DNA from 3 places in the Shewanella carassii genome. Region 3 is predicted to be linked to each of the others. Evidence: predicted binding sites of a transcription regulator. Region 3 holds the regulator's gene; each other region holds the start of a gene.
What was found. Region 3 encodes NrdR, which represses ribonucleotide reductase genes. Its sites were predicted from a motif close to AAACACNANATNTNGTGTTT; they were not measured.

Region 1: a site for NrdR is predicted at 3,049-3,068, ahead of nrdD (anaerobic ribonucleoside-triphosphate reductase). Genes of this name have one in related genera too.
Region 2: a site for NrdR is predicted at 4,395-4,414, ahead of nrdA (class 1a ribonucleoside-diphosphate reductase subunit alpha). Genes of this name have one in related genera too.

Annotation. Positions count from the first base shown of each region.
Region 1 is NZ_AP024618.1:2,761,637-2,769,403, reverse strand. Features, by position in the region: gene K5621_RS12585 (DEAD/DEAH box helicase) at 1-795, opposite strand, end outside; gene rssA (patatin-like phospholipase RssA) at 1,028-1,975, shown strand; gene K5621_RS12575 (hypothetical protein) at 2,129-2,869, shown strand; gene nrdD (anaerobic ribonucleoside-triphosphate reductase) at 3,094-5,211, shown strand; gene nrdG (anaerobic ribonucleoside-triphosphate reductase-activating protein) at 5,296-5,781, shown strand; gene K5621_RS12560 (YibL family ribosome-associated protein) at 5,921-6,277, shown strand; gene ribA (GTP cyclohydrolase II) at 6,446-7,063, shown strand; gene K5621_RS12550 (hypothetical protein) at 7,098-7,767, shown strand, end outside.
Region 2 is NZ_AP024618.1:2,170,076-2,177,842, forward strand. Features, by position in the region: gene K5621_RS09880 (glycosyltransferase family 4 protein) at 1-348, opposite strand, end outside; gene yfaE (class I ribonucleotide reductase maintenance protein YfaE) at 447-782, opposite strand; gene nrdB (class Ia ribonucleoside-diphosphate reductase subunit beta) at 751-1,881, opposite strand; gene nrdA (class 1a ribonucleoside-diphosphate reductase subunit alpha) at 1,941-4,229, opposite strand; gene K5621_RS09900 (HAD family hydrolase) at 4,703-5,371, opposite strand; gene ubiG (bifunctional 2-polyprenyl-6-hydroxyphenol methylase/3-demethylubiquinol 3-O-methyltransferase UbiG) at 5,376-6,086, opposite strand; gene gyrA (DNA topoisomerase (ATP-hydrolyzing) subunit A) at 6,444-7,767, shown strand, end outside.
Region 3 is NZ_AP024618.1:1,444,148-1,451,914, reverse strand. Features, by position in the region: gene ribBA (bifunctional 3,4-dihydroxy-2-butanone-4-phosphate synthase/GTP cyclohydrolase II) at 1-983, opposite strand, end outside; gene K5621_RS06665 (riboflavin synthase) at 1,065-1,721, opposite strand; gene ribD (bifunctional diaminohydroxyphosphoribosylaminopyrimidine deaminase/5-amino-6-(5-phosphoribosylamino)uracil reductase RibD) at 1,722-2,846, opposite strand; gene nrdR (transcriptional regulator NrdR) at 2,887-3,339, opposite strand; gene glyA (serine hydroxymethyltransferase) at 3,449-4,702, opposite strand; gene ettA (energy-dependent translational throttle protein EttA) at 4,931-6,598, shown strand; gene K5621_RS06640 (efflux RND transporter periplasmic adaptor subunit) at 6,850-7,767, shown strand, end outside.

The sequences.
Region 1 (7,767 bases), 1.3 Mb from region 3:
CTTTTCGGCTAATCTGTCGGTATCCTGGCGGGTGGCGGTGAAGATGATCACCTGGCGCTGTTGTTCGCGCTTTAGCAGTTCAATCAGCAGCGTCTCTTTATGATCCAGATGGTCACAGAGGAAAATACGCTGGTGTATGTCCTGATGCTCGGCATTGGCGGCGCCAATGGCCACATGCTGTGGGTCATTGAGCAAGGTGGCGGCGATATCATTGACCTCTTCATGTTCCAGAGTGGCCGAGAACATCAGGGTCTGCCGCCGTCTATGGTTGGCGGCGTCGTTGATCGCCTTGAGTTGAGGCGCAAAGCCCAGATCCAGCATACGGTCGGCTTCGTCAAGAATAAGCAGTTCAAGCCCTTCCAGATACAGATGGCGTTGTGACAGGTGGTCGGCAATCCGTCCCGGGGTGGCGACGATAAAGTGTGGATCCCGCGCCAGGGCCTTGGCCTGATCGTTGAAGTTTTCTCCGCCAAGCACACTGATGGCTCGATATTGGGTATTGGCAACCAACAGACGCAGCTGGGCGTAGACCTGGTTGGCCAGCTCACGGGTCGGCAGGAGTATCAGTACCCTGGGATCACGCTTACTGAGCGCCTTGGTGGAGATCACCCTTTGCATTGCTGGCAACAAAAAGGCCAAGGTCTTTCCCGAGCCCGTCTTGGATGAGGCCATCAGGTCTTTCCCGGCCAGCGCCACGGGAATCGCTTCACGCTGAATTTCGGTAGGCTCATCGATACCCATATGTTTAAGGGTTTGCAGCAGACGCTGATCCAGCGAAAAATCGGAAAAATGCAAAGGTGAACTCCTCAATAAAAACGACCGCACATTATAACGGCTTTTACGGCGCTGGGCATGTATTTAGTCAAAGGAGTGTCGAAACACTTGCGACTTTTGTTCAAAAAAGTCGCAAGTGTGTGGCCGGAGTCCTGCCGGATAAAATCTGGAGCAGTACTGGCTTCGGGTGTATGCTGCCTTGGCTGTCTAAGCTTAGGCTGCGTGACTGGTAGAAAAATATAAAGGAGAGAGGATGACGCAGAGTCATAACCCTTGTATTGGTATCGCGCTGGGAAGCGGCGCCGCCAAAGGATGGGCCCACATAGGTGTACTCAAGGGACTGGCAGCCATGGGGGTGCATCCGGCTAAGGTCGCCGGTTCATCCATAGGAGCCCTGGTCGGCGCAGCTTATGCTAATGAACGCCTCGAAGAGTTGGAAGACTGGGTACGCAGCTTTTCCAGTTGGGATGTCTTGGGGTTGATGGATATCAGTTGGGGCCGGGGAGGGCTCATCAGTGGTGACCGGGTATTCAGCGCCATTCAGGACCGCATCGGCGATCTCTTGATCGAAGAGCTCAAATACCCCTTTACTGCGGTATCGACCGATCTTTATTCAGGACAGGAGATCTGGTTCAGCCGAGGCGATTTGCGCCAGGCCGTCAGGGCTTCTTGCTCCATGCCGGGGATCATGTCACCTGTGCGTCAGAACCATCGTTGGCTGGTGGATGGCGCTGTGGTTAACCCCATCCCAGTGTCTGTGGCCAGATCCATGGGAGTTGATCTGGTGATAGGTGTCGATCTGCATGGGCACAGACGAGAGCAGTTGCAAATGGTACCTGTGGCACTCAATAGTGCAGAGCCTCAGGCTCAAGGACGGGATATGGCACACGCCTCAGAGAGTGGCTTTATGGATCTGTTGGCCAAGGGTAAGGATTATATTTCCGGTTTGACCGACAAGTTTTCCCTCGGCAACAAGGCCGAGCCTGGGATGCTGGCGGTGATGTCGCAGTCGATGGATATTCTGGAGCAGCGTCACAAGCGTGCACGCTTGATGGGGGATCCACCGGATATCTTCATTGTTCCCAAGGTATCGGACATAGGTACTATGGAGTTTCACCGTGCCGGTGAGGCGATTGCTGCCGGTGAGAAGGCGGTGCAGCAGGCTTCACATCTGATTGATGCGGCGTTGGGGCGGCTGTAAAAGGCATTGCCTGCAACTGATACGTGTGGGCACACTTCCTGCATAGTCAGCACATCATCAGCATCAGGGTATTTCAAGGCGTTTTTTTGACTATTTCCAGCTAGTTAAGGCTAAAAAACGCACAGTTGAATATCTATATGACGGAAAACTGACATGCAGCCTATCCATTCATCAGTGGATCCCAGATTGTCCGGGGTTGATGCCTACGGCGTCAATAATCGTCTTACCAGCGGCAATGGTCTCTCGGTTGTTGATACTGAAACAGTCAATGACAGCAAAAACCAAAGCCAGAACTCGGCCAAAATAGGTCAAGATAGTATCTCTCTTTCCAGTGAGGGACGAAGAGCCGCTAGGGTACAGGAACTGGCCAAGGAGTTTTTCGGCTCTGGTCAGTTCAGTAGTGCCGATTTACCTAAACTCTTGGAACGGCTCTCCGATGAAGGCTTTTTATCGGAAAAACAACTTGGCAGATTGCAAAGCAGTGGTTTGATGGGGGTTGATACTAAGGATAACGCCAGCCTCAAGGAGTTTATTCAGGGGCAGATTGGCCTGCTCAGACAACAGGCCAGCCAAAGCCCTTTACTCAATGCGCTTAAAGGGGCGGACAACCTGATGGGCAATATGGGAATGATGTATTCACCATCAATCTCCTTGGCGGCCAATAAGGTTGCGGCACAGTTGGATACCCTGCTTAAGGGAGAAAATCAAACCGCCGAGAGTGCAGGGAGCAACAGCAATAAGCTAGCGGCCAAGGCCGACTCCGCATTGCAAGATCCACAGCTGTTATCGCGGCTGAGTGGCGTCAGCGCTTTGATGCGTACCGCTGCTGCAGTCGGTAGCCAGCAACAAGCCAGTGGGCAAATCAACAGTTATCTGGCCTTGGCAAAAAGGTAAATTAGGCCCGCCGACTTAGCTTTCGTCCAGGTCCGGGTCAAGGGAAAAATCTCAACAAGTTGTGCTCGTTGGCACTAATCCCAAACTCTTATTCATCATCTCCAATACCATGATCCAGATCATGGTATTGATGGCGGATTTGTCGCTTAATCTCCACATATTGTGCTTGGTTAATAAAACACCACTATATATGGTGTTAAATAAACAACATGGAGACTAATAAAATGCCGGTAGTGATTAAGCGGGACGGGTGCCGTACTCAGTTCGATGAGACAAGAATAAAGGATGCGGTGCTGGCAGCCTCGAGCCACTGCGGTATAGAAGATGAGGACTATGCGGCGACCGTTGCAGCCTTGGTGACTCAGGCCGTGGCTGACAAAGCCGAGGTCAATATCCAGGAGCTGCAGGACAAAGTTGAAAATCTGCTGATGGAAGGCCCTTACAAACAAGTGGCCCGCAGTTATATTGAATATCGTCATGATAGAGACATCTGCCGTGAATCCAGCAGCCGTCTGAACCTGGAGATCCGTGGTCTGGTCGAGCAGAGCAATGCGACTCTGCTCAATGAAAACGCCAATAAAGACTCCAAAGTGATCCCCACCCAGAGGGATCTTTTGGCCGGTATCGTCGCCAAACATTATGCCAAACATCATATTCTGCCCAAGGATGTGGTGGCTGCCCATGAGGCCGGTGAGCTCCACTATCACGATCTCGATTATTCGCCCTTCTTCCCTATGTTCAACTGTATGCTGATCGATCTCGGTGGCATGCTGACTCATGGCTTCAAGATGGGCAATGCCGAGATTGAGACACCAAAATCCATCTCCACGGCGACGGCGGTTACTGCACAGATCATCGCCCAGGTCGCCAGCCATATCTATGGCGGCACCACAATCAACCGCATAGACGAAGTGCTGGCGCCCTTTGTGGCCAAGAGCTACGACAAGCATTATCAAACGGCACTCAAGTGGGGGATTACCGACGCCAAGGCGTTTGCTACCGAACAGACCAAGAAAGAGTGTCACGATGCCTTCCAGTCACTGGAGTATGAGGTCAATACGCTGCATACCGCCAATGGCCAGACACCTTTTGTGACCTTCGGTTTTGGTTTGGGTACCAGTTGGGAGTCACGGCTGATCCAAGAGTCTATTTTGCGGATCCGTATGGAAGGTCTGGGCAAGAACCGTAAGACAGCGGTTTTCCCTAAATTAGTGTTTGCTATTCGCGACGGCATCAACCACAAGGCCGGCGACTGCAACTACGATATCAAGCAGTTGGCGCTCGAGTGTGCCAGTATTCGCATGTATCCGGATATTCTCAACTATGAGCAGGTGGTCAAGGTTACTGGCTCGTTCAAGACTCCGATGGGCTGCCGTAGTTTCCTTGGCACCTATGAGGAAAATGGCGAGTTGTTGCACGAAGGCCGTAACAACTTAGGTGTGGTCAGCCTGAACTTGCCGAGAGTCGCGCTGGAAGCCAAGGGGGATGAAGCCGAGTTTTATCGTATTTTGGATCAACGGCTGGCGATGGCCCGCAAGGCGCTGGATACCCGTATCGAACGTTTGGCCAACGTCAAGGCCCGAGTGGCGCCCATTCTTTATATGGAAGGGGCCTGCGGCGTGCGCTTGCGTGGGGATGATAATGTTGCCGAAATCTTCAAAAACGGCCGTGCCTCTATTTCTCTGGGCTACATTGGCCTGCATGAGACAATCAACGCGCTTTATGGTACAGACACTCATGTGTTTGATGATGAGGTTTTACGGCAAAAGGCCGTGGCTATTGTTGCCTACCTCAAGGCGGCCACTGTGCGTTGGAAAGAGGAAACCGGTTATGGTTTCAGCCTTTACAGCACCCCGAGCGAGAGCCTGTGCAGCCGTTTTGCCAAGCTCGATGCCAAGAGCTTCGGTCTGGTAAAAGGGGTCACCGACAAGGGCTATTACACCAATAGTTTCCACTTGGATGTGGAGAAAAAGGTGAATCCTTACGACAAGCTCGACTTTGAACAGCCGTATCCCGAGCTCGCTAGTGGGGGGTTCATCTGCTATGGCGAATACCCCAATATGCAACACAACCTTGAAGCGCTTGAGAATGTCTGGGACTACAGCTTTAACCGTGTGCCTTACTATGGCACCAATACTCCAATCGATGAATGTTACGACTGTGGCTTTACCGGTGAGTTTAGCTGCACCAGCAAGGGCTTTACCTGTCCCAAGTGTGGCAACCATGAGCCAACTCGAGTATCTGTGACCCGCAGGGTCTGTGGTTATCTCGGTAGTCCGGATGCCAGACCTTTCAACCACGGTAAGCAGGAAGAGGTCAAGCGTCGGGTTAAACACCTATAACGACAAACTGGTTTTAAGGAAGGGGTGAAAATTGCTTCCTTCCCTGAATAAAGGCGCCCCACGGGGCGCCTTGTGGATATAAATATGAACTATCATCAATATTACCCCGTGGATGTGGTTAATGGACCTGGTACCCGGGTAACCCTGTTTGTCTCCGGCTGTGAACATCAGTGCCGGGGGTGTTATAACCAGTCAACCTGGGACCCCCGCTCCGGGCATCCTTTCGATGGGGCGATGGCCGACCGGATCATTGCCGATCTCAACGACAGTCGGATCCCAAGACGTGGGCTATCGCTCTCCGGTGGCGATCCTCTGTTCCCGGGTAATCTTGACGCTATCAAGGCCCTGTTGTTAAGAGTGAAGGAAGAGTGTCCTGGTAAAGATGTCTGGCTCTGGACCGGTTATCGTTTGGATGAACTCAGTCCGGCGCAACAAGCCTTGTTGCCACTTATTGATGTGTTGGTGGATGGCAAGTTTGTGCAGGAGCAAGCGGACCCCTCGTTGAGGTTTCGTGGCTCGGCCAACCAGGTGATACACCTTCTTAAAGAGTCTCAACAAGCACAAAAGTGAAAACTGGTTAACACAATTGCTTTTTCCTGCTAAAAAACCCCGTCACCTCGGCTTGAGTTACTGCTATACTGCTGTCCGGCACAGCAACGGCAACCAGGCCGTCCACTCTCAGAGTGTCAGGATTTTGTAAGGTAACAAAATGAATTTGAAGCAGGAGCTGCAACAGCTCAACGATAAGTTGGATCAGTATCGCCGTAAATTGGCTGCAGCAGAACAACGCGGTGACGGTCCTATTATTGCCCAGTTTCAGCGGGAAATCGCCGCTGTGAACAAGCGCATTGCTGCCGTTAAGGGTCAGCAGAGCCGCCAGCTTGGTAAGCAAGGGCAGGGTATCCGTGATTTGCCATTTAGTCGTGAACTCACCAAGGCCGAACAGGCCGACATGGGCAAGCTCAAGAAGTCTGTTAAGGGCTTGGTCGTGGTGCACCCTATGACAGCTTTGGGTAGAGAGATGGGCATTACCGTCGTGACCGGTTTTGCGCCCAAGGCTTTTTAACTGCCGCAGTGACAGCGAATAATAACCAATGAATTCACTTGGGTATTCCGGTTGGTCAAAAAAACGCATAGAATGACCGACCTGAATACTGAGCACGCTTCACTATTATCTTGATTTTGAAGGATGTTAACCGTCTCAGGGAATGAGAGCAGTCGTTAAGGTTAATTCATGTCTATTAAATTTATCGCCACCGCCAAATTGCCAACCCCTTGGGGGGTGTTTGCCATGCATGGTTTCGAAGATACCGAAACGGGTAAAGAGCATGTGGCACTGACTTTTGGTGAGCTCCAAGCCGATAAACCTATGCTGGGACGGATCCATTCGGAATGTCTCACCGGAGATGCCCTGTTCAGCCTGCGCTGCGACTGCGGCTTTCAACTACAGACCGCGATGCAAAATGTTGCCGAAGCCGGGCAAGGCTTTATTCTCTACTTGCGCCAAGAAGGTCGTGGTATAGGGCTGTTGAATAAGATCCGTGCCTACAAGTTGCAGGACGATGGCGCCAATACAGTGGAAGCCAACGAGCGCTTGGGTTTTCCGGCCGATATGCGCAAGTACGATATGATTGCGCCGATGCTGGAAAAAATCGGTGTCCATCAGGTTCGGCTGATGACCAATAATCCTCGCAAAGTGAAGGCGATGAAAGAGCTTGGCATCGAGGTCATCGAACGTGTGCCACTGCAAGTGGGCAAAAACCGTTATAACGAAGCCTACCTGAAGACCAAGTCGACCGAACTTGGCCATATGATGTCTGAGTATCATTTTACTGAAGACCATCAGGACTGAGTCATCAAAGATGAATCCATAGGGGAAGGCTAAAATGAGTAACGGCTTGAGTCGCTTACTGAAGATAACTTCCCCGTGGCTGCTCCTGTTCGCGGCATCAAGCATTGCCGCAGAGTCCCCTGGCCATGCCCGGCCGCCTGACAACTCCCACTATGCCTTTGGCAGCTATCTAGGTAGCGGGGTTTATCGTGCGTCTGAGCAGGATGCCACTGTCATCAGCTTACCGCTGGACTTTACGCTGGAGCAGAGTGAAGACTCGGAGTTCTTGCTACGCCTGCCTATCTCGGTGGGCTTTTTCAACTATAGCCTCGAAGATGCCGGTGAGTTTGAGTTGCCTTCCAGTGTCGGTACCCTGACTGTGACACCAGGCTTTGAAAAGCGTTGGCGCCTGGATGATAACTGGCGCATTGAGGCCTATGGCGATCTCGGTTTTGGCAGTAATTTTGACCAAGGCGGTAATGTCGCCATCATGGCTGCCGGCATCAGTGGCTTACGTCATTTTGAACTGTGGCAGGCAGATTCTTTGTGGGTGACCCGGTTGAAATTTGCCGCCTACAGTGAACGGGCTTTCAGCATTAGCCAGAGCTTTTCCGTATTGCAAACCGGGGTGGATGTTGGCTTGCCCTATCGCTGGTCCTGGCGGGGGCTGCGGATACAGCCTCGGATATTTGCCTTGGGCTACTGGTACTTTGATCAGCTACAGT
Region 2 (7,767 bases), 730 kb from region 3:
AAACTGCGCCAATGTCAGGGTATCGCGATTTTGCCTGAGCAGCGCCCCAAGCTGATTGGCATAGTCCAGCGCCTTGGCAAGTACGTTATTGCCCGAGCCTGGGTTTAGCTGGTGCCTGACGATACTGACCTCACTGCTTACCTCGCTGGGATTGCTGCCGAGTGACAGGGTTTCTTTCTGCCAGGAAGGCATCTGGGGATCACCTTGCAGATAGAGCATACCGGGGGACTGGAAGGCAAACAGGGTTGACGCCATATAACGTATATGGGTCGAAGCGCCTTTGGGCAGAGGGTAGCGGTCAAAAGCGCAATAAAGACTTTTGAATGAATAACTTGAGTCTGATTTCATAAGTCCGGCAGAGTACCGGAGTCAGGCAGGATTTACAACGAAAAAACGCTTGTTTGACTGTAGGAGATCTGCCATTGACGGTGTTTTTTGCGCTTGTGTCAGGCCAAGTGTTTAACCCGCAGCAGCGGCATGTCGGCGCCTTCGCTGGAGAGGTCCAAGTCCAGATCTTCCGTAGGCACACAGCAGCAGGGCAGGCATTCATCCGCCTTTAACTCGGCCAATGGCGTGGTCAGGTAAGTGACCGAACCACTGCGCATCCGGGTCTTGCAGGCGCCGCAAAACCCGCTGCGGCACTCGGAAAAAATGCTCACCTTACGGGCTTCGAGCGCTGCCAGTAGAGTCCTGTGCTCTGTGGTATACAGCAGCAAGGGCTCTCCGCGCAGCAGCACGATAGGGGCTTTGTTAAAGGTCAAAGTCGGAGAACTCATCGTCATCGACAGCCGAATCTATCTGGCCGACCAAATAGGATGATACTTCCACTTCCTGAGGCGCGACTTGTACGGCATCGCTCTCCAGCCAGTTTTTCATCCAGGGCAGGGGATCGCTCTGCTCACTGTATGGTGCGCCCAGGTTAACCGCCTTCATTCTCTGATTGGTAATGAACTCCACATATTGGCAGAGAATGGTTTCGTTCAGGCCTATCATGGAGCCATCCTTGAACAGGTACTTGGCCCAGGCTTTTTCCTGCTCGGCTGCGCGCAGGAACAGATCGTAAGCTTCCTGCTGGCACTCTTTGGCGATTTCACCCATCTCAGGGTCATCCTTGCCGCCCTGCATCAGGTTGATAATGTGCTGGGTTGAGTTCAGGTGTAAAGCTTCATCGCGGGCGATCAGGCGAATGATTTTGGCGTTGCCTTCCATCAGTTTGCGCTCGGCAAAGGCAAAGGAGCAGGCGAAGCTGACGTAAAAACGTATCGCTTCGAGCGCATTGACCGACATCATGCACAGATAGAGGGCTTTTTTGATGGTGCGGGTAGTGACTTCAAGGGTGCGACCGTTGACGTCGAACTTGCCTTCACCATGCAGGTGATACAGCTGGGTCAGCTCGATAAGGCGGTCATAATACTCGGCAATATCGCCGGCGCGCTTGAGGATCTCCTCATTGACCACTATGTCATCGAACACCACGGATGGGTCGTTGACAATATTGCGGATGATATGAGTGTAGGAACGGCTGTGAATGGTCTCGGAGAAGGACCAGGTTTCAATCCAGGTTTCCAGCTCGGGCAGGGACACCAGCGGCAGGAAAGCCACATTGGGGCTGCGGCCCTGAATCGAGTCCAACAGGGTTTGGTACTTGAGGTTGGAGAGGAAGATATGCTTTTCATGATCCGGCAGGGCGCCAAAATCGATTTTGTCGCGGCTGACATCCACTTCTTCCGGGCGCCAGAAGAAAGACAACTGCTTTTCGATCAGTTTCTCGAATACTTCGTACTTCTGTTGATCGTAACGGGCCACGTTAACCGCTTGACCGAGAAACATAGGTTCGCGGGTGGCATCGTTGGGGGTTTGACAAAAAATTGAATAAGCCATGATCTACTCTTTCCAAACAACGGGGCCACCTGGGCCCCGAACTTGTTACTTAATCCTGCTTAAATCTTGCAGGCGCCGCCGGCACAACCGTCGTCTTCCTTCTCGATGCTGGTAATGTCATCGAATTTGTCGGAAGCACCGTCCCGGGTGTTGTGGTAGTAAAGGGTTTTGACCCCGAGTTTGTAGGCGGTCAACAGATCCTTGAGCAGCAGCTTCATCGGAACCTTGTTACTTTCAAACTTGGATGGGTCATAGTTGGTATTGGCCGAAATCGCCTGATCGACAAACTTCTGCATAATACCCACCAACTGCAGGTAACCGTCGTTGCTGGGCATCTGCCACAGCAGCTCGTACTTCTCCTTGAGCTCATCAAAATCGGGCACCACTTGTTTGAGCTGGCCATCTTTACTGGCCTTGACGCTGATAAGGCCGCGTGGAGGCTCAATACCATTGGTGGCGTTGGAGATCTGCGAAGAGGTCTCGGATGGCATCAGTGCCGACAGAGTCGAGTTACGCAGGCCATGCTGCTTGATATCGTGACGCAGGGCATCCCAATCCAGGTGCAGCGGCTCATCACAAATCTTGTCCAGATCCCGCTTGTAGGTATCTACCGGCATGATCCCCTGAGAATAAGTGGTCTCATGGAACAGCGGGCAAGCACCCAGCTCTTTGGCCAGATTCATCGAGGCCTTGAGCAGGTAGTACTGTATGGCTTCAAATGTTCTGTGAGTCAGGCCGTTGGCGCTGCCATCAGAGTATTTCACGCCGTTCTTGGCCAGATAGTTGGCGAAGTTGATGACCCCGATACCCAGAGTGCGGCGGTTCATCGATGCCGTCTTGGCTGCGGGAATTGGGTAGTCCTGGTAGTCCAGCAGGTTATCCAGGGCGCGCACGGCCAAATCGGCAAGGCCTTCCAGTTCGCCCAAGTCGTTTATCGCACCCAGGTTGAGCGCCGACAGAGTACAAAGGGCGATTTCGCCATTGGGATCGTCAATATTGTTCAGTGGCTTGGTTGGCAGGGCAATCTCAAGGCACAGGTTGGATTGACGCACTGGGGCCACTTCGGCGTTGAAGGGGCTGTGGGTGTTACAGTGATCCACGTTCTGTACATAGATACGGCCGGTGGAAGCACGCTCCTGCATCATCAGCGAGAAGAGCTCGACCGCTTTTAGGGTCTTCTTGCGAATGCTCGGGTCCTGTTCATATTGTTCATACAGACGCTCGAATTCGTCCTGATCGGCAAAGAAGGCGTCATACAGGCCGGGAACGTCCGATGGGCTGAACAGAGTGATATTTTGCCCCTTGATCATCCGCTGATACATCAGCTTGTTGATCTGAACGCCATAGTCCAGGTGACGGATACGGTTGTCTTCAACACCACGGTTGTTTTTCAGTACCAGCAGCGATTCAACTTCCAGGTGCCAGATAGGGTAGAACAGGGTTGCAGCACCGCCGCGAACGCCGCCTTGGGAGCAGGATTTCACCGCAGTCTGGAAATACTTGTAAAAAGGCAAACAACCTGTGTGGAAGGCTTCGCCGCCACGAATCGGGCTGCCAAGGGCGCGAATACGGCCGGCATTCACACCGATACCTGCTCTCTGGCTGACATATTTGACGATGGATGAGGCCGTGGCATTGATAGAATCCAGGCTGTCGTCACACTCGATCAGCACGCAAGAGCTGAACTGACGGGTCGGCGTACGCACACCGGACATGATAGGCGTCGGCAAAGAGATCTTGAAGGTAGAAACCGCATCATAGAAGTCTTTGACATACTGTAGCCGGGTTTCCTTCGGATAACGGGCAAACAGGCAAGCGGCTACCAGAATGTAGAGGAACTGGGCACTTTCGTAGACTTCATGAGTCACACGGTTTTGTACCAGATACTTGCCTTCCAGCTGTTTGACGGCAGCATAGGAGAAGTTCATGTCGCGCCAGTGGTCGATATAGCTGTCGAGTACATCCAGTTCTTCACGGCTGTAGTCTTCCAACAGATGCTTGTCGTACTTGCCCATGGCAACCAACTTGCTGACATGATCAGCCAGTTTTGGCGGCTCAAACTGACCAAAGGCCTTCTTACGCAAATGAAAAATAGCAAGGCGAGCTGCCAGGAACTGATAGTCCGGAGATTCGGGAGAGATCAGGTCGGCGGCGGCCTTGATAATGGTTTCATGGATGGCTTCTGTGGGAATACCATCATAAAACTGCAGATGAGAACGTAACTCTACCTCGGAGACCGAGACGTTGTTTAATCCTTTGGCTGCCCAGGTGATAACACGGTGGATCTTGTCGAGATCGATAATTTCTCGTGCGCCACTGCGTTTGGTAACTGTCATAGTGCTATTCATTGAAGATAGGCCTTGGTTGTAATATCAGTGACAATGGTACGCCCGCACCATTGAACCTTTCCATGTAAAGTAAAACAATCAACCGAACAGTTAACGAAGACAGCCCGAGAGGGTTCTGTTAACTGGAAGATTTCAGTGCATGACTAGTATGTTCGATTGCGACCAATACACTAGATATGGTGTTGTTCTAGATCTTGAGTAACAAGATAGTGAGGTGAGTGAACTTTTGCAAGTCTGTGTTTTGGGCATATCTTGTGGATATCTTGAGGATATCAAAAGTCAAAGTGGCACCCCTTCTGGCGCAAACCGATGGCGAGCTCAAAAAAGCGGCAAACGTGAGCAAAGTGAGCGACTGCCAAAATAAACGTCAATCTGTGATCTTTGTCGGCTTGCTATCATGGTGTCGCTTGTGGTGCAAGGGCTTTTTTGAGGCCGATTATTCCAAAGGATTATGGGGAAAGTGAACGAGTGACTTACCACAATGGCAGCGACATCACTGCCTGTGGATGATTTAACTGCCAATCGGCACCCCATTCCGCCGGTTTATCCTCGGCCGCCAGATATCCCCATAGGGCGATGGCTGAGGGCATATTGACCGCCTGCGCCGCGACTATGTCGCGCTCGGCATCGCCAAGATAGAGAATACGTTCGGGAGCGCAGTTAAGTTGCTGAGCTCCCAGTAACATAGGAGCAGGGTGGGGCTTACGATAGAGGGTGGTATCGGCACTGACCACAGCATCAAAGCGTTTAAGCAGTCCCATGCGCTCTAATAAGGGGCGGGTAAAACGCGCCGGTTTATTGGTGACAATACCCAACGGCAAGGCTCTTGATAGGGCACTGTCCAGCAAGGCTTCTATGCCTTCAAACAAACAGGCTTTTTGGCCGTTGACCTCATCATATTCCCTGAGCATCGCTTGCCGGATATGCTCCTGCTCCTTTGCTGAGGCTTGGGGCACGGCGGCTTGCACCATGGCAAGCGAGCCGTGAGAGGCCAGAGTACGCAGAAGTTTACGCTTATCCTCTATCGAGACGCCATGGGATGCCAGCGCCAAGGCCAGCGCTTCGGTTAGATCCTCGGCGGTATCCACCAGAGTCCCATCCAAGTCGAACAGAATCCCTTGAAACGGCAGCTTAGGCGTCATGGCATCAGTCCTGGCGTTGGCAGGCAATCATGTAGTTAACTTCAACGCTCTTGGTGTAACTGAATACGCCACTCAAGGGGTTGTATTTTATGCCCAGCGCGTCACGGCACAACAGTTCGGTGTGTTCCGCCATGGCGATCAACTCGGACGGACGGATAAATTTGCTGTGATCGTGGGTACCGGCAGGTAGCATTTTCAGCACATACTCGGCACCGAGTATGGTTTGTACCCAAGACATGATGTTGCGGTTAATGGTGGAGAAGAATACCCAACCTCCGGGCTTGACCATATCGCAACAAGCCTGGATCACAGATTGCGGATCCGGTACATGCTCGAGCATCTCCATACAGGTAACTGTATCGTAATGTCCCTGATGATTCTGGGCATGCACTTCGGCGGTTTCCTGCAGGTAGTCTATGCTGACGCCTGCTTCGAGTGCATGCAGCCTGGCGACTTCCAACGGCTCAAAGCCCATATCCAGCCCGGTGACCTTAGCGCCGATGCGGGCCATGCTCTCTGACAAAATGCCACCGCCGCAGCCGACATCCAGTACCAGCTTGTCAAAGATACCGCCGGATTGGGCGTCTATATAATTAAGGCGCAGAGGGTTGAGTTCATGCAGCGGTTTGAATTCACCGGCAGGATCCCACCAACTGGCGGCCATACTTTCAAACTTGGCGATTTCCTGAGGGTCGACATTGGGTAGAGATGACATATTCGGACCTGAAACAGCAATAATAAAGTGAACCTATTATAACCATATAACTTACGCGCAAGGGCAGCATAAAATGGTGCCTCAATGTGATCGCTCTCGGCAAAGATTAGAGATCGCGCAAAATATAGGCAAGATTCGGTTTTTGATGATAAAAACAGCAGCAGAATTCACACCCAGGACAGTGATCTTTGGCCCTGCTCGCGACTTGTATCATGCCCTTGGCCTTTTTGGCTGCAAAGGCGGCTTTAAGGACTTCCGACATTAAATAACTGTGTTAGAATGCCAAATCACGTTTGTTGGGCTCGACAATGACACGGATTACAAGTTGTCAGCTAATTTAAGGGGATCGAGCAGTTTATGACTGATCTGGCTTTATCAATTTCGCCAATAAATATTGAAGACGAACTAAAGAACTCCTATCTGGATTACGCCATGAGCGTTATCGTCGGGCGGGCATTGCCAGACGTACGCGATGGCCTCAAGCCGGTACATCGCCGCGTACTCTTTGCGATGAACGAGCTGAAAAACGATTGGAACAAACCCTATAAGAAGTCGGCACGTGTTGTCGGTGACGTGATAGGTAAGTATCACCCTCATGGTGACAGCGCCGTGTACGACACTATAGTGCGTATGGCACAGCCTTTCTCGCTGCGTTACACCCTGGTGGATGGCCAAGGTAACTTCGGCTCTATCGATGGCGATGCCGCGGCGGCCATGCGTTATACCGAAATTCGTATGGAAAAGCTGGCGCATCAACTGCTGGCTGACCTTGAGAAAGAAACCGTCGATTATGTCCCCAACTACGACGGCACCGAAATGATCCCGGCCGTGTTGCCGACCCGGATCCCCAACCTGCTGGTCAACGGTTCTTCCGGTATTGCGGTGGGTATGGCCACCAATATTCCGCCGCACAACCTGACCGAAGTGGTTAAAGGCTGTTTGGCACTTATCGAAGAGCCTGAGCTGTCTATCGAACAGCTGATGGATTATATCCCGGGCCCGGATTTCCCGACTGCCGCCATTATCAATGGCAAGAAAGGCATAGAGGAAGCGTACCGTACCGGTCGCGGCAAGGCGATTATGCGCGCCCGTGCCGAGGTGGAAACCGAAGACAATGGCCGCGAGCGGATCATTGTTACAGAGATCCCATACCAGGTGAACAAGGCTCGTCTGATTGAAAAGATTGCCGAGCTGGTAAAAGACAAGAAAATTGAAGGCATCAGCGGCCTGCGCGATGAGTCTGATAAAGACGGTATGCGCATTGTGGTTGAGGTTAAGCGCGGCGAAGTGGCCGAGGTGGTGCTCAACAACCTCTATGCCCAGACCCAGATGCAAACCTCTTTTGGTATCAACATGGTGGCCCTGACCAATGGTCAGCCTAAGTTGTTTAACCTTAAAGAGATGCTGGAAGCCTTTATTCTGCACCGCCGTGAAGTGGTGACCCGCAGAACCGTGTTTGAACTGCGTAAAGCCCGCGAACGCGCGCATATTCTGGAAGCCCTGGCTATCGCCCTGGCCAACATCGACCCTGTGATTGCGCTGATCAAGGCCTCTCCAACACCCGCAGAAGCCAAGGTTAAACTGGTGGAAACCGGTTGGCAGCTCGGCAACGTGCAGGGCATGTTGGAAAAAGCCGGTGATGACGCCGCCCGCCCTGAATGGTTGGAGCCGGAGTTTGGTA
Region 3 (7,767 bases):
CCAACCCGTTGGGAGGTTCCCTGCCATTTGGCAGTTACCGGCACTTCACCCTTGTCTTCGGCCTCAAAAGCCTTGAGCTTGGCAATAATGCTCTCGTTCGGCTCCTGATTACCCAGCAGTAACAGCACACCACCATCGGTCGCGATTCGCGCCATGGCTTGCTCCAGCGGCCAGCTGCGCACTTCATCGCGCTCAGAAAACAGCAGGTCATTAATGGTGTTTTGCAGGTGCACCCGCACCAGGATATTGTCGACAATCTCGCCCTTAACCATGGCAAAGTGCAGTTGATTATCTATGGTGTCGCGGAAGGTGTGCAGCTCAAACTCGCCGAAACGGGTAGGCAGCTTGCACTTGGCCTCACGTACCACTGTGGTTTCTGTGTTATTACGGTAGTTGATCAGATCGGCAATGGTGCCCATCTTAACGCCGTGCTCCTTGGCGAACACTTCCAGATCTGGACGGCGCGCCATGGTGCCATCCTCATTGAGGATCTCCACGATCACAGCCGAAGGTTCCAAACCGGCCAGACGCGCCAGATCGCAACCGGCTTCGGTATGACCGGCGCGCACCAATACTCCGCCATCCTGAGCCATCAGCGGAAAAATGTGTCCGGGCTGAACTATGTCGGAAGGCTTGGCATTTTTTGCCACCGCCGCCTGCACTGTCACCGCGCGGTCATGGGCACTAATGCCTGTGGTTACCCCTTCAGCGGCCTCGATAGAGACGGTGAAGTTGGTTGAGAATTGGGCGTTATTGTTGCTGACCATCAAGGGCAGATTCAACTGCTGGCAACGAGCCTTGCTCATCGTCTGACAAATGAGACCGCGACCATAGCGAGCCATGAAGTTGATCGCTTCCGGGGTGACTTTCTCCGCCGCCATAATGAGGTCGCCCTCATTTTCCCTGTCCTCATCGTCCATCAGGATAACCATTTTACCCTGACGAATATCCTCGATGATCTCTTCGATACTGTGTAGCGCCATTGTAAGACCTTTATTTATTACTCTGTGAAATCAATGAATTCTAACCTGTTAGCGCACGATAACCAGTGGGCTGGCGCACATCTAGCGCATGAAACCAGCCTTGGCGAGCATGGCCAGGGTCACGCCTTCGCTCGGCTGTCCTTCCTCTTTGTGCTGCATCAGACGTTCAAGATAGCGGGCTATCTGATCCACCTCCAGATTCACCTGAACTCCGGGACGCAGATCAAGCAAAGTGGTTTCGCTGGCGGTGTGCGGCACTATGGTGAGACGGAAATTGCGGCCATCGACTTCGTTGACCGTGAGGCTAACGCCATCTATGGTAATGGACCCTTTATGGGCAATGTAACGGGCAAGCTCAGCAGGTGCCTCGAGCCAAAACTCCAGCGCCTTGCCCCTTGGGGTCACGCTGATGACCCGCGCCATACCATCCACATGGCCACTGACCAAGTGCCCACCCAAGCGGGTGCTTGGCGTGACCGCCTTTTCCAGGTTGACTTTGGTGCCGACACTGTAGCGGTCAAAGCCGGTGAGGCTAACGGTTTCAGCCGAAATATCGGCCACATAACCATCCGCCAAGCGTTCAACCACGGTCAGACACACACCGTTGGTGGCAATGCTGTCACCCAATTGGACATCGCCAAGATCCAGCTTGCCGCTGGCCACCGTCAGACGAATATCATCACCACGGCGCTCTAGGGCCCGTATTGTACCGACAGCTTCAATTATTCCGGTAAACATTCAATCACCTATCTTGAGAGTAAGCCGGGTATCATTGCCCAGCTTACGTTGATCAGTTACCCGTATCGCCGGGGTATCGGCTATCTGTTGATAGTTTGGCAAGGCCAGCAGGTTTCGGCCAGCGGCGCCAAGCAGTTTCGGGGCTTGGTAGAGCAGCAGCTCATCGGCCAGTCCGGCACTAATAAAGGCGCCGCAAAGCGTTGCCCCGGCCTCGACCAACACCGCATTACAGCTCTGGCTCAGGTGTTGCAGCAGCGCCGCGATATCGACTCTGTTGTCTTCACCGGCCAACACCAAAGCGGTGACATAAGGCGGCAAAGCGGCTAGGAACTCATCCTCATAGGGGCGGCAGCTGACCAAGAGTACCGGGCTGACAATCTTCAATAACCTGGCATCGAGCGGCATACGGCAGTTGCTGTCGAGTATCACCCGCAGCGGTTGAATAAGCTCCTGCTCACTCAGGGTTTCACCCAGGCTGCCAAGCTCAGCGTGCCGGACATTCAAGGAAGGGTCATCGGCCAATACGGTTTCAATGCCGGTGAGCAGAGCGCAGCTACGGGCCCTGAGCCTTTGCACGTCGCGGCGCGCCTCGGGGCCGGTTATCCACTTGGACTCGCCGTTGGCCAACGCCGTCTTGCCATCGAGACTCGCCGCCAGCTTGAGGGTGACCCAGGGGCGATTTCGCTCCATTCGCGATAAAAAGCCCGGATTCAACGCTCTGGCCTGCTCAGCCAAGAGACCACTCTGCACCTGAACCCCGGCCTCCTGCAACATGCCGATACCTCGGCCGGCCACCTGAGGGTTGGGATCTGTCATAGCCACCACCACCCGCTTGAGGCCATGTTTAATTAAGGCTTCGGCACAGGGCGGCGTGCGACCATAATGACTGCAGGGTTCGAGGGTGACATAGGCGGTAGCGCCGCGGGCCTTATCAGCGGCCATTTTCAGAGCATGTACTTCGGCATGGGGCTCGCCGGCACGCTGATGCCAGCCTTCACCGACAATCTTGCCATCGGCATCTATGATGACGCAGCCGACATTGGGGTTGGGACGGGTTGTATAGCAGCCACGGCGAGCCAGCATTATGGCGCGGCTCATCATGGCGATATCAGTATTGGACCACATGGGGGTTTCCGTTACTTAACAGTTGGCTGTGACTGGCAGCCTATTTTTTCTCCAGCTTGGCAATCGCTTCACCAAACTCTGACACATCTTCAAAGGCACGATACACGGAGGCAAAGCGAATATAGGCCACCTTATCCAGCTCGATAAGATGATCCATCATCAGGTTGCCGATCATTTCCGAGGTCACTTCCCGCTCGCCTGTAGCTCTGAGGGTGGACTTGATCTTGCTGATCGCCTCTTCAATCTTATCCATGGAAACCGGACGTTTCTCGGCGGCGCGCAGCATACCGCCGCGCAGCTTGTCCTCATCGAACGGCTGCCTGCTGCCATCGCGCTTGATCACTCTGGGCATGACAAGCTCGGCACCTTCAAAGGTAGTAAAGCGTTCATGACACAGAGTACATTCCCGGCGACGGCGCACCTGATGACCGTCTGCCACCAGCCTGGAATCTATCACCTTGGTATCCGTCGCGCTGCAAAATGGACAGTGCATTATGCCTCCTGGTGCTCAGTTGCCGGCAGCGGCTGCTGCGAAATGGCAGAAATAAAAATGGCCGCTGAATTCAGCGGCCATCGAAGTTTATCCTATTCCCTTGAAAAGGTTAACCGTAAACAGGGAAGCGAGCGCACAGTTCCAGCACCTGGCCCTTAACACGCTCGATAACGGCGTCATCGTGAGCATTGTCGAGCACATCACAGATCCAGCCGGTCAGTTCACGGGCTTCGGCTTCCTTGAATCCGCGGCGAGTGATGGCCGGTGTACCAATACGCACCCCGGAGGTCACAAAGGGTGAGCGGGGGTCGTTAGGCACAGAGTTCTTGTTGACTGTGATATTCGCGCGGCCCAGAGCGGCGTCGGCTTCTTTACCGGTCAGCTCACGGCCAATCAGGTCCACCAGCATCAGATGGTTATCTGTACCGCCGGAAACTATCTTGTAACCGCGCTCAAGGAACACCTCAACCATGGCCTTGGCGTTGTTGACCACCTGCTGCTGATAGGTCTTGAATTCCGGCTCCAGTGCTTCTTTGAAGGCCACGGCTTTACCGGCGATAACGTGCATCAGAGGACCACCCTGACCGCCCGGGAATACCGCGGAATTCAGCTTCTTGTACAGATCTTCATCGTCGGCAGCCGACAGAATCACACCGCCGCGGGGACCGGCCAGTGTCTTGTGAGTGGTCGAAGTCACCACGTGGGCATGCGGCACAGGGTTAGGATAAACACCGGCAGCGATAAGACCAGCTACGTGTGCCATATCGACAAACAGGTAAGCGCCAATTTTGTCAGCGATTTCGCGCAGCTTGGCCCAGTCAACTATGCCTGAGTAGGCCGAGAAGCCGCCGATGATCATCTTGGGCTTGTGTTCCAGCGCCAACGTTTCGAGTTCGCTGTAATCAATCTTGCCAGACTCATCGATACCGTAAGGGATGATGTTGTACAGCTTGCCGGAAAAGTTAACCGGAGAGCCGTGGGTCAGGTGACCACCGTGAGCCAGGTTCATCCCCAGTACGGTATCGCCGGGTTGCAGCAACGCCATATAAACCGCGCTGTTGGCCTGTGAACCTGAGTGTGGCTGAACGTTGGCGTAAGTGGCGCCAAACAGCTGCTTGGCACGCTCAATTGCCAGAGTCTCCACCACATCGACATACTCACAACCACCGTAATAACGCTTGCCAGGATAACCTTCGGCATACTTGTTGGTCAGTTGTGAGCCCTGGGCTTCCATGACTCTGGGGCTGGTGTAGTTTTCGGAGGCGATCAGCTCAATGTGCTCTTCCTGACGACGGGTTTCATCCTCAATCGCCTTGAACAGCTCAGGATCATAGTCGGCAATGTTCATACTTTTCTTCAGCATCTGTCACTCCAGCTGGCAAATCTTATGGGTAGGGTTGCGCGGTATTCTACTCTGAGTGTGACAAATATCCCAGTCGCAGGATGATGAAAATCCTTGTGTCAGCAGATGACTATGTTTCATTTGCTGAACAATGGTGCCGCTATCCGGCCGCATCTGGCAGGAGCCCTGGCAAATTGGTAAACTGCCGCCAGTTTAGGAAAACTCAGTTCAGGACAACAGAGAAACAATATGGCTCAGTTTGTATACAGCATGCTGAGGGTCGGCAAAATAGTGCCGCCCAAAAAGCAGATCCTCAAAGATATTTCATTGAGTTTCTTCCCCGGCGCCAAAATTGGTGTCCTGGGTCTCAACGGCTCGGGTAAATCCACCCTGTTGAAAATCATGGCAGGTCTGGACACCGAAATTGAAGGTGAAGCCCGTCCCATGCCGGGACTCAAGATAGGTTACCTGCCCCAGGAGCCCCAGCTTGATCCCAACAAGACAGTACGGGAAACCATAGAAGAAGCCGTCAGCGAAGCCAAAAACGCCCTCAAGCGTCTGGATGAAGTCTATGCGGCCTATGCCGAGCCGGATGCCGACTTCGACGCCCTGGCCAAAGAGCAAGGCGAGCTGGAAGCCATCATTCAGGCCCAGGATGCCCACAATTTGGACAACATTCTCGAGCGCGCCGCCAACGCCCTGCGTCTGCCGGAATGGGACACCAAGGTAGAGGTGCTCTCCGGGGGTGAACGTCGCCGGGTGGCTATCTGTCGTCTGCTGCTGGAAAAACCGGAGATGCTGCTGCTGGACGAACCGACCAACCACCTGGATGCCGAATCCGTTGCTTGGCTGGAGCATTTCCTGCAGGAATACTCAGGCACTGTGGTCGCCATTACCCACGACCGTTACTTCCTCGACAATGCCGCCGGCTGGATCCTGGAACTGGACCGGGGTGAAGGTATCCCATGGCAGGGCAACTACTCCTCCTGGCTGGAGCAAAAAGATGCCCGTCTGAAGCAGGAAGCCGCCAGCGAAAGCGCCCGCCAAAAGACGATTGCCAAGGAATTGGAGTGGGTGCGTCAGGGTGCCAAGGGACGTCAGTCCAAGGGCAAGGCCCGTATGGCCCGCTTCGAAGAGCTGAACAGCTCAGATTATCAGCGCCGCAACGAGACCAATGAGCTGTTTATTCCGCCCGGCCCTCGCCTGGGTGACAAGGTGATTGAGGTGCGTAATCTCACCAAGAGCTATGGTGACCGGATTCTGATAGACAACTTAAGCTTCAGCGTTCCCAAGGGCGCCATCGTCGGTATTATCGGTGCCAACGGTGCCGGTAAGTCGACCCTGTTCAGAATGATCAGTGGCGCCGAGCAACCGGACAGCGGTGAAATCGAGATAGGTGATACAGTCCAAATCGCCTCTGTGGAACAGTTCCGTGACTCGATGAACGACAAGAACACGGTTTGGGAAGAGATTTCCGGCGGCCAGGACATCATGCGGATCAACAATCTGGAGATCCCTAGCCGCGCCTATGTCGGTCGCTTCAACTTCCGTGGTGGCGATCAGCAGAAGATCATAGGCTCACTTTCCGGTGGTGAACGTAACCGGGTGCATCTGGCCAAGCTGCTGCAAGCCGGCGGCAACGTGTTGCTGCTCGACGAACCGACCAACGATCTGGACGTGGAAACTCTGCGGGCACTGGAAGAAGCGCTGTTGGAATTCCCCGGCTGCGCCATGGTGATCTCGCACGACCGTTGGTTCCTCGACCGTATCTGTACTCACATCCTCGACTACCGTGACGAGGGTCAGGTTAACTTCTACGAAGGTAACTACACAGAATACTCGGCCTGGCTGAAAAACCAATTCGGCGCCGATGTGATTGAGCCGCACAGACTCAAGTACAAGCGAATGACCAAGTAGGGCCTCAAGGGCTATACCCACAGTCATACATAAAAAACGGAGGTAGCGGCCTCCGTTTTTTATTCCCTGAACATCACTTCATTCAAATAACATAGGCCAGAGACGGTTACGTGAATCGATTTTCCAGTCACATTTTTGTACTGGAATTTGCGCTTTTTTACACTCATTTACCAGCTTTATGCATAAGGCTAACGTAAAATAGGTGCCCTCAAGATCCGCAATGGATCTCTACCGGAATCAGATAAGACACCATGAAGAAAAGCTACATAGGACTCCTGGTCCTTGGCCTTTGTGTGGCCACCTATCTCCTATTGACTCCAACGGCAGAAAATACCGTCAAAAAACCCGGCTCAGGCATGGGGATGAAAAAAGCTTCCGTTCCAGTGATTACTGCCACAGTCTCTGAGCAGTCCCTGGCGCAATCCCTGACTCTGATTGGCAAGCTGGAAGCTGAACGCTCGGTCACTATAGCGCCTCAAGTCGCCGGCAAGATAGACGCTATCGCAGTGCGCTCCAATCAAGAGGTGAAGGCGGGTGATCTCTTGCTGGTTTTGGAAGAGTCCAAGGCCAAGGCGGCGGTGATGGAAGCCGAATCTTATCTGGCCGATGAGCGGCGTAAGTTGGGCGAGTATGAAAAACTGATCGGCCGCAACGCCATTACCCAGACAGAAATTGATGCCCAACGCGCCAGCGTCAGTATCGCCGAAGCCAGGCTGGCCTCGGCCAGGGCCGAACTTTCCTACCACCATCTGCGGGCTCCCTTTTCCGGTACAGTGGGCCTGGTGGATTTCAGCAAGGGCAAGCTGGTGAGCCAGGGAACCGAACTCTTGAGTCTCGATGATCTGAGCTTGCTGCGGCTCGATCTGCAGGTACCCGAGTCTTATCTGTCGCAACTGAGTGTCGGCATGCAGGTTCAAGGCAGCAGCAGTGCCTGGAACGGCCAACTGTTTCAGGGCAAGGTGGTTGCCATAGATCCCAGAGTCAACCCGGATACCCTTAATGTCAGGGTGCGGGTAGAATTCAACAACCCAAACAAACGCCTGAGACCGGGCATGATGCTGTCGGCCACCCTGACCTTCCCACCACTGCACCAGGCGGTAGTGCCGGTGCAGGCGTTGGAGTATTCCGGCACCAAGCGCTATGTCTATCGCATAGATGAAAACAACATA